Regions from separate parts of the Allobosea vestrisii genome, predicted to be linked through region 1. Evidence: predicted binding sites of a transcription regulator. Region 1 holds the regulator's gene; the other holds the start of a gene.
What was found. The regulator LexA, encoded in region 1, represses DNA repair genes until DNA is damaged. The targets are predictions, from matches to a motif close to TGTTCNNNNTGTGTTCNG.

Region 1 (4,635 bases):
CGAGGCCGAGCCAGGCGAGGCCGTCGAGGATTGCTGCGATCGCACCCTCGGTCGAGCGCTCGCGATCGGTATCCTCGATGCGCAGCAGCATCTTGCCGCCATGGCGACGGGCATAGAGCCAGTTGAACAGTGCGGTGCGGGCACCGCCAATGTGCAGGAATCCGGTTGGCGACGGCGCAAAGCGCGTGACGACCGTATCGCTCATGAAAACAGGCTCCGGGGGAACGGGCGGGCAAAAAAGGCGAGGGCGGGCTGTAATGCGGGCCTCGGCCGGGGCTGACATCCGGCGCCGCCGCTGTAACATGGCTTGCCAGCCGCCGTTAAGAGCCTCCTGCGGGGAGGGGGCTCAGCATTCGCGCGATGGCGATGGGGGGACGGATGCTCTCCTACGGGCCAGACGAGCGCCGTAGCAGGGTGCGTGCCAGCGTGCTGGCTCTGCCGGCGCGCCTGCGACGCGTCGGTGGCTTCGCTTGGCCTGCATCCTTGCCGTTGTACGACTGGGGCGGTCGCATCCGCCAGGCACTCGACATCGAGGTCGAGCGGCGACGCCTGTTCAACTGGCTGCCGGTCTGCATGGGAGCTGGCGTACTGCTCTATTTCCTGGCGGATCGCGAGCCGGACCTTGGCGCGCCCCTGGCCGGACTGGCGCTATGTACGCTCGCCGCTTGGCTGACGCGGCGCCGCCATGCCGTCATGGCGGTGTGCATAGCGGCCGCAGCTGTCTTCGCCGGTTTCGCGGCGGCAGCCTGGCGAACTGCCGGCATCGCCGCGCCCGCGCTCGCGCGGAACCATGTCGGCAAGCTCACCCGGATTCGTCGAGGCGCTGGAGCAGCGCGACAAGGGCGTGCGGATCGTCGTGCAGGTCACGGACCTGCCGGGCATCCAGCTTGCACAGAGGCCGCGGCGGGTGCGCGTCACCACGCCGGTGACGACATTGAGGCCCGGTGACCATATCAGCACGACGGCGCGCCTGTTGCCGCCGCCCGGCCCGGCGCGCCCTGGCGGCTATGACTTTGCCCGCGACGCCTTCTTCCAGGGAATTGGCGCCGTCGGCAGCATCGCCGGCAAGATCGCGCTCACGCCGCCGCCGAGCCCGATGCCGCGCCGGCTTGCTCTGGCGGTCGCAATCGACCAGGCCCGCAACGCGCTGACCGAACGCATCGCGACGAGCGGCGGCGGGCAGGCCGGGGCTATGGCGGCGGCACTGGTCACCGGAAAGCGCGGGCTGATCAACGAAGCGACCAACAACGACCTGCGCGCCGCCGGCATCTACCACATCGTCTCGATCTCCGGCCTCCATATGGTGCTCGCCGCCGGAACGATCTTCTGGCTGGCGCGGGCGCTGCTCGCGCTGTCGCAGACGGCAGCGCTCCATTGGCCGGTGAAGAAGCTCGCGGCGCTCGCCGCCATGGCTGGCGCCACCGGTTACTGCGTCTTCTCGGGCGCCGAGGTCGCGACGGTGCGCTCGCTGATCATGACGCTGGTGATGCTGGGGGCGATCCTGGTCGACCGGCCGGCGCTCTCGATGCGCAATCTCGCGCTCGCTGCGATCATCGTGCTGCTGCGCGAACCCGAGGCAGTGCTTGGCCCAAGCTTCCAGATGTCGTTCGGGGCGGTCGCGGCGTTGATCGCCTTCGCCGAGCGTTGGCAAGAGCGCCCGCCCGACGCGGCGGCCGCGTCCTGGCCCTGGCCACTGCGGCCGCTCTGGCTCTCGGCTGTGGGTATCGTGACCACGACCATGGTCGCGACAGCGGCGACGGCGCCCTTTGGCGTCTTCCACTTCCAGACCTTCAATCCGTTCGGCCTGCTCGGCAATGCGCTGGCGCTGCCCTTCGTCTCGCTGATCGTGATGCCGGCGGCCGTCTTCGGCGTGCTGGCCTATCCGTTCGGGCTCGACTGGCCGGCCTGGGCGTTGATGGGCTGGGCGTCCGGCCTCGTGCTCCAGGTTGCCCATTGGGTCGCCGGCATCGACCGCTCCACCGTCGTGCTGCCGGCCTTCGACTCTCTTGCTCTGATCCTGTTCTCGCTGTCGCTGCTGTGGCTGACACTATGGACGACGGCGCTGCGCTTCCTCGCCGCGCTGCCGCTGGTCGGCGGCCTTGCGCTGGCCTCGGCACCGTCGCGGCCGGACATCCTGATCGAGCGCGACGGCTCGGGCGTGCTGGTGCGTGGGCCGGAGGGGAAGATGGTGCTGGCGGGCAAGCCGAGCCGCTTCGTGCTGACGCAATGGCTGCATGCCGACGGCGATTCCCGGTCGCCCGACGATGCCGACTTGCGCGAGGGGGGCCGCCTGCGATGCGCGCGGCTGCGTCATCCGCCTGCCGGATGGCCGTAGCGTCACCTATACGCGCGACCGCACCGCTTTGGTCGAGGACTGCCAGCGAGCCGATCTTGTGGTGACGTCGCTCTATTGGAGCGCGCCTTGCGCTGCCCGATTGATCGACCGCAGCGCGCTCATGCGCGACGGCGCGACCGCCTATCATGCGGCCCGCGGCGGCTGGCGCGCGCTAACGGCCGACGAGGCGACCCGCCTGCGTCCGTGGACCCGTGCGCGGCCGGAAACGAGGCCAGCACCCGAGCCCACTGCTGTGCCGGTACCCGCGGCTGCGGAGCCCGCACAGGATGCCGAGGTATTTCAGTAACGTCGCATCAGGTTGACGAGGCGGCCCTGGATCTTGACCCGGTCCGGCCCGAGCACGCGCGTCTCGTAGGCGGGATTGGCGGCTTCGAGCGCGATCGAGGAGCCGCGCTTGCGCAAGCGCTTCAGCGTCGCTTCCTCGTCGTCGATCAGGGCGACGATGATGTCGCCTGTATTGGCGCTGTCCTGCTTGCGGATCACGACCGTGTCGCCGTCGAGGATACCGGCCTCGATCATCGAATCGCCGCGAACTTCGAGCGCATAATGCTCGCCGCCGCCCAGCATATCGGCTGGCATAGAGACGCTATGGCTGCGGTCCTGGATCGCCGAGATCGGCGTGCCGGCGGCGATGCGGCCCATGACGGGGATCGAGACGGTGGAGCGTCCGCTCTCCTCGGCGCCCGCGGGGCGCGGCTTCGCCAAGGTGGCTGCCGGTGCCGGCGGGGTCTGGCCGAGCCCGCCCTGGACGATTGAGGGGCTGAAGCGGGCGCGCTGCGCCTGCTGGCCGCCGATGCCGTCCGGCATCTTGATGACTTCGAGTGCCCGCGCCCGGTTGGGGAGCCGGCGAATGAAGCCGCGCTCTTCCAGCGCCATGATCAGCCGGTGGATGCCGGATTTGGAGCGCAGGTCGAGCGCGTCCTTCATTTCGTCGAAGGAGGGCGGTACGCCGGATTCGCGCAGGCGCTCGTGGATGAAGCGGAGCAGTTCGAACTGTTTGCGTGTCAGCATGGTCGCGCCGCTCGCCTCTCGGGCTAGAATCGAAACAAAGCACGAACACCATACCTGTTCGCTTTGTGTTCCGCAAGGCACGCCTTGTCGTAACGCGACCCAGTCAGCGCAGTCGAATGATCCGGCAGGGATCGCCCGCTGTGGCTGCCTCGGCGAAGACCTGGCGGATCACCAGGGCCTCGGCGCGCGACAGGTTCGCCAGCATCGACGAATCCTGCTTGGCAAAGGGCCTGACGCGCCGCTCGCCATCGACGGTTTCGAAAGTGGCGCGCAGATAGTCTTGGCGCTCGTCATTGGCCGGCAGATCGGCGGCGAGGATGGCGGGCTCGCTGCGGTCGCGCTCGGGATCATCGATGCCGAGCAGGGCCTCGACCAGCGGGATGGCAAAGAGATGCCCGCAGACGATCGAGGAGACCGGGTTGCCCGGCAGGCCGAGCGCGACCATGGCGCCGAGGCGGCCCATCATCATCGGCTTGCCCGGGCGCATCGCGATCTTCCAGAAGCCGAGCGCCATGCCCTGCGCCTTCAGCGCCGCCTGGACGAGATCGTGCTCGCCGACCGAGGCGCCGCCGAGTGTGATCAGGACATCGGCCCCGGCCTTGCGGGCCGCCTCGATCTTGCCGGCGAGGTCGGGATGGTTGTCGCGGGCGATGCCGAGATCGAGCGCCGTGCCGCCGGCCTGCTCGACGAGCGCGGCGAGGGCGAAGCTGTTGGAGGCGACGATCTGGTCGGGGCCGACCGGCTCGCCGGGCAGGACGAGCTCGTCGCCGGTGGCGAGAATCGCAACCAGCGGCTTGCGGCGGACGGCGAGCGTCGGATGCCCGGCGGCCGCGGCGAGGCCGAGCGCGGCGCTGTCGAGCCGGCGACCGGCTTTCAGCAGGACCTCGCCGGTCCTGAAGTCGAGCCCCGCTAGCCGGACGAATTGGCCCTGATCGGTGGGTTTGGTGACACGGATCACCGGGCCGCCCACACCCTCTGCATGTTCCTGAATGAGGATCGTGTCCGCGCCCGCGGGCAGCGGTGCTCCGGTAAATATTCGTACCGTCTCGCCAAGAGAAATCTTGCCGGGGAAGCCGCGGCCAGCGGCGGATTCGCCGATGACGCGAAGCTGCGCGCCCCGGGCCAAGTCCTCGCCGCGCACGGCATAGCCGTCCATCGCCGAATTGGCGAAGGGCGGCTGGGTCCTGAGCGCGGCGACATCCTCGGCCAGGACGCGGCCGGCGCATTGCGCCAGCGGCAGCGTCTCGGCAGGCGTCGGGCCGGGCACG
Region 2 (4,635 bases), 660 kb from region 1:
GCACATCGACCCTGGGTCCGCTGGAAGGGGCTCGCTGATCCGAAGGGGCTGCCAGCGGCCATGCGCGACGCCCGAAATGCTGCAGCAGGTTGGTCGGGATGAAGCGGGTGCGGGCGGCGTAGACATGACGGTCGCCGGTCGATGACTGGCCATGGGTGAAGAAGCGCTGCGGCACCATCAGGTGCAGGTCGTCCCTGGCCCTGGTCATGGCGACATAGAGCAGCCGTCGCTCTTCCTCGATCTCGTCCTTCGCACCAGCGCCGAGATCGATCGGGATGCAACCGTCGACGACGTTCATGACGAAGACCGATTTCCACTCCTGGCCCTTGGCGGAATGGATCGTCGACAGGATCAGATAGTCCTCGTCGAGATGCGGCACGCCGGCCTGGTCGCTGGTGGCGTCCGGCGGATCGAGCGTCAGCTCGGTCAGGAAGCGCTCGCGTGAGGGATAGCCGCCGGCGATCTGCTCGAGCTGGACGAGATCGGCCTGCCGCATCGTCGCGTCCTCGTGGATGCGCTCCAGATGCGGCGCGTACCAGAGCCGTGCCCGCTCGATCTCCGAGGGCCAGCCGGAGCGGCCGGACCGCAATTCCTCGATCGTCTCGATGAATTGAAGCCAGTCCGAACCCGCCCTGGCGGGCGCAGGCGCGGCCCGGAGGGCACCGGCTGTATCCGGCGCCTGCGCCAGATGCTCGATGACGCGTTGCGCCGAGGTCGGGCCGACGCCGGGCAGGAGCTGCATGACCCGGAACGCGGAGACCCGGTCGCGCGGGTTCTCGACGAAGCGCAGCAGCGCCAGCAGATCCTTGACATGCGCGGCGTCGAGGAATTTCAGCCCGCCGAACTTGATGAAGGGGATATTTCGGCGGGTCAGTTCGATCTCGAGCGGCCCGCTGTGATGCGAGGCGCGGAAGAGCACCGCTTGCTGTTTCAGCGTCGCGCCGGCCTCGCGGTTCTCCAGCACTTTCTCCGCAATGAAGCGGGCCTGGTCGGCCTCGTCCCGGACGTTGACCAGTTCCGGCGCCGTTCCCGCCGCGCGATCGGTCCAGAGGTTCTTGGTGAAGCGCTCGCTGGCGAGGTCGATCACCGCATTGGCGGCGGAAAGGATCGCCTGGGTCGAGCGATAGTTCTGGTCCAGCGTGATGATTTCGGCCGGCGGCGAGAAGGCGAGTGGAAAGTCGAGAATGTTGCGGACGGTCGCAGCGCGGAAGGAATAGATCGATTGCGCATCGTCGCCGACGACGGTCAGTCCCCGGCCATCCGGCTTGAGGGCGAGCAGCACAGAGGATTGCAGCCGGTTGGTGTCCTGATACTCGTCGACCATGACGTGATCGAAGCGCGCTCCGACGTCGGCTGCCAGATCGGGATCCATCATCGCCTGCGCCCAGTAGAGCAGCAAATCATCGTAATCGAGCACGTTCTGCTGCTGCTTGGCCTCAACATAGGCTGCGAAGAGCTGCTTCAGCTCGGCCGCCCAGGCGATGCACCAGGGATAGGACAGCTTCAGCACATTCTCGATCGGCTGCTCGGCGTTCACGCAGCGCGAATAGATCGCAAGGCAGGTGCCCTTGGTCGGAAAACGGGCTTCGGTCTTCGAGAAGCCGAGCTCATGCCGGACGAGGTTCATCAGATCGGCGGCATCCTCGCGATCATGGATCGTGAAGGAGGGGTCGAGGCCGATCTGCTCGGCGAGGTCCCGCAGCAACCGCGCGCCGACGCCGTGGAAGGTGCCGGCCCAATTCAGTGCATCCACCGCGACGCCGGCGCCATCGCCCATCACCTTCCGGGCGATGCGCTCGACGCGGCGCATCATCTCCGAGGCAGCGCGGCGCGAGAAAGTCATCAGCAGGATCCGCCGCGGATCTGCACCGCCGACCAGGAGATGAGCGACGCGGTGCGCCAATGTGTTGGTCTTGCCCGATCCGGCACCTGCGATGATCAGCAGCGGCGGCGCGGGCAGGGCGCCGTCGCCGAAGGATACGGCGCGGCGCTGCGCCGCGTTGAGGCTGTCGAGATAGACGTGCGCGTTCATGATTGATTCGATCTGCTACCACCTGAGCGCAGCACGGGGCGGCGTTCCCACGCAATGTCGGAAGATGGCGTCAGTGTTGGCTCGCTCGACAAGCGCGTTCTTATTGTGTTCTCATAAACGAGGTCGAGCGAAATGTCAGCCTGGCCGGCGAGCGCGAGTTGAAGGACGTTCGGCGGCACGTTCGGATCGAGGACGACTCACAAGGGACAGGCGAGCCTCCCCGGATTCGGTGGGCCATCAGCGCAGCGACTTGTCCGCCTGCAGGCTCTTTTTCAGCGCGTCGAACAGATTCACGACATTGCCGGGCCGCTCCTTGGCGTCCTTGCTCGCCGAGATTCGCACGCCCTTGCGACGTTTCTTCGAAGCGATGAGCTTGAGCAGGTGTTCCTGCACCGGATCCTTCACCATCTCCGGCGACCAATCCTTCGTCTTCGCCTTGATGAACTTCTGCGCCAGGTCGAGCAGCCCGGGCTCCGGCTTGTCCTTGTCGATCTCGGTGAAATAGGCCTTCTCGTCGCGAACCTCGTCGCCATAGCGCAGCGTCCACAACACGATGCCCTTGTCGCGGGGCTCCAGCATGACCGCGCGCTCGCGTCGATAAAGCACGACGCGCGAGATCCCCACCATCTTCGTCGCCGTCATCGCATCGCGGATGACGGAGAACGCCTCCTCCCCGACCTCATCGTCCGGCACCAGGTAATGCGGGCTGTCGAGATAGATCCAGGGGATGGTATCGCGCGGGACGAAAGCGTCGATGTCGATCGTGCGGACGGTGTCGAGCTTGACCGCCTCGAGCTCCTCGTCCTCGATCACGACGAGCCGGCCGGCTTCCGCCTCGTAGCCTTTCGCCTGGTCATCCGGATCAACCGGCTTGCCGCTCTCGGCGTCGATATAGCGGCTGACGACACGGTTTCCGGTTTCCCGGTTCAGTGTGTGGAAGCGGACTTTCTCGCCCTCGGTGGTCGCCGGGCTCATCGCGACCGGGCAGGTCACCAGCGAGAGCTTGAGGTAGCCCTTCCAATAGGTTCTGGCGGGCATGACGACGCAACTCCGGCAACAAAACTGCCGATTCAATGCGGCTTGGGCGATTCAGTTCCCAAGGCCCGGAACTTGCCGCCCGGCGCCGCATTGAATCGCCGATGTTGCGTTGGGAGTAAGTGTCATGGTTGCGGCGCGTGCGAACTGGAAGGGCTATCTGAAGTTCGGGGAGATCAGCTGCCCGGTCGCCCTCTATACCGGGGCCAGCACCTCGGAGCGGATCTCCTTCCACACGATCAACCGCGATACCGGCAACCGCGTGCGCCGTGAGTTCATCGACCCCGAGACAGAAGAGCCCGTCGAGCGCGATGACCAGGTCAAGGGCTTCGAGATCGGCGAGAACCGCTATGTCGAGATAGAACCCGACGAGATCGTGAAGGCGGTTCCGGAGAGCAACAAGACCCTGGCCGTCTCTGCGTTCGTGCCCTGCGGCGAGATCGACACGGTCTTCTTTGACAAGCCGTATTATCTCGTTCCCTCCGGCAAGATCGCGGACGACGCCTTCGCGGTGATCCGCGACGCCCTGCGCGCAAGCAAGGTCGGCGCGCTCGCGCATGCCGTGCTGTTCCGGCGCTATCGCGCGTTGATGATCCGTGCCCATGGGCGCGGGCTCGTCGCCCACACCCTCAACTTCGACTACGAAGTCCGTTCCGCGACCGAGGCGTTCGAGGGCATCTCCAAGCTGAAGATCCAGAAGGAGATGCTCGAACTCGCCAAGCACATCATCGAGACCAAGAAAGGCGAATTCGATCCATCGACGTTCGACGACCGCTACGAGGCGGCCGTCGCCGAGCTGGTCAAAGCAAAGCTCGCCGGCAAGCCGGTGAAGCTCGCGAAGAAGGCGAAGGCGCCCAAGGTCGTCGACCTGATGGAGGCGCTTCGCGCGAGTGTCGGGCGGAACGCTCCCGAGGTGCAGAAGCGCAAGCCAGCGAAGAGGGCGGCATAGGGCGGGGTGAGCCATTGGGGTGGTTCCGCTCGCGCTTGACAGCTTTAATTCGAACGTGTGTCATTTTGCTGAGACGGGCATCCAGCGCCACCGCCCGTCGCACGCGAGATGGGGGCGCGTCATGAAGCCTACAGTCGAGCACTATACGATCGCGTTGCCTTGGTACGAACCGGAGGACTTCGCCGAGCTCTGGGGCCTGGCACACGACAAGGACGAGATGCCGCCGGAGTACGAGATCTGGCATCAGACGGCGGTCGCGGTCATGAATGTGTGGCTGAGCAGAGGTAAGGCACTGCAGCTTGTGACCATTCGCCCAAAGCCGTTCCTTGAATGGCTCGAAGCGCGTGAACTGCCCAACACGGCCGAAACCCGCCGCCGCTATGTCGAGCTGCTTGCAAGCCGCGCAGGCGACGCAGCCTGAAGCTGATTTGCGCAGATCGTCGAGGCGGCGCCGATGAACTTCGGCCCTGCTCCGGCATTTATTGCAGATGACCTCATCTGCGCAGCCTCCCGCCGCGGTTTCGATCACCCTTGCGACCTACAATGTCCGCCGCTGTCTCGGGACGGATCGCTGCCTGTCGCCGGAGCGTATTGCTGATGTGATCGCTGAGTCGAACGC

Region 2: a site for LexA is predicted at 2,128-2,145, ahead of QO058_RS27990 (ATP-dependent helicase). Genes of this name have one in related genera too.

The regions. Positions count from the first base shown of each region.
Region 1 is NZ_CP126307.1:387,169-391,803, reverse strand. It holds partial or broken gene gltX (glutamate--tRNA ligase) at 1-205, opposite strand, end outside; gene QO058_RS01875 (ComEC/Rec2 family competence protein) at 791-2,335, shown strand; gene lexA (transcriptional repressor LexA) at 2,636-3,367, opposite strand; gene QO058_RS01865 (molybdopterin molybdotransferase MoeA) at 3,471-4,635, opposite strand, start outside.
Region 2 is NZ_CP126307.1:5,662,187-5,666,821, forward strand. It holds gene QO058_RS27990 (ATP-dependent helicase) at 1-2,032, opposite strand, end outside; gene ku (non-homologous end joining protein Ku) at 2,270-3,070, opposite strand; gene ku (non-homologous end joining protein Ku) at 3,195-4,016, shown strand; gene QO058_RS28005 (hypothetical protein) at 4,138-4,437, shown strand; gene QO058_RS28010 (endonuclease/exonuclease/phosphatase family protein) at 4,505-4,635, shown strand, end outside.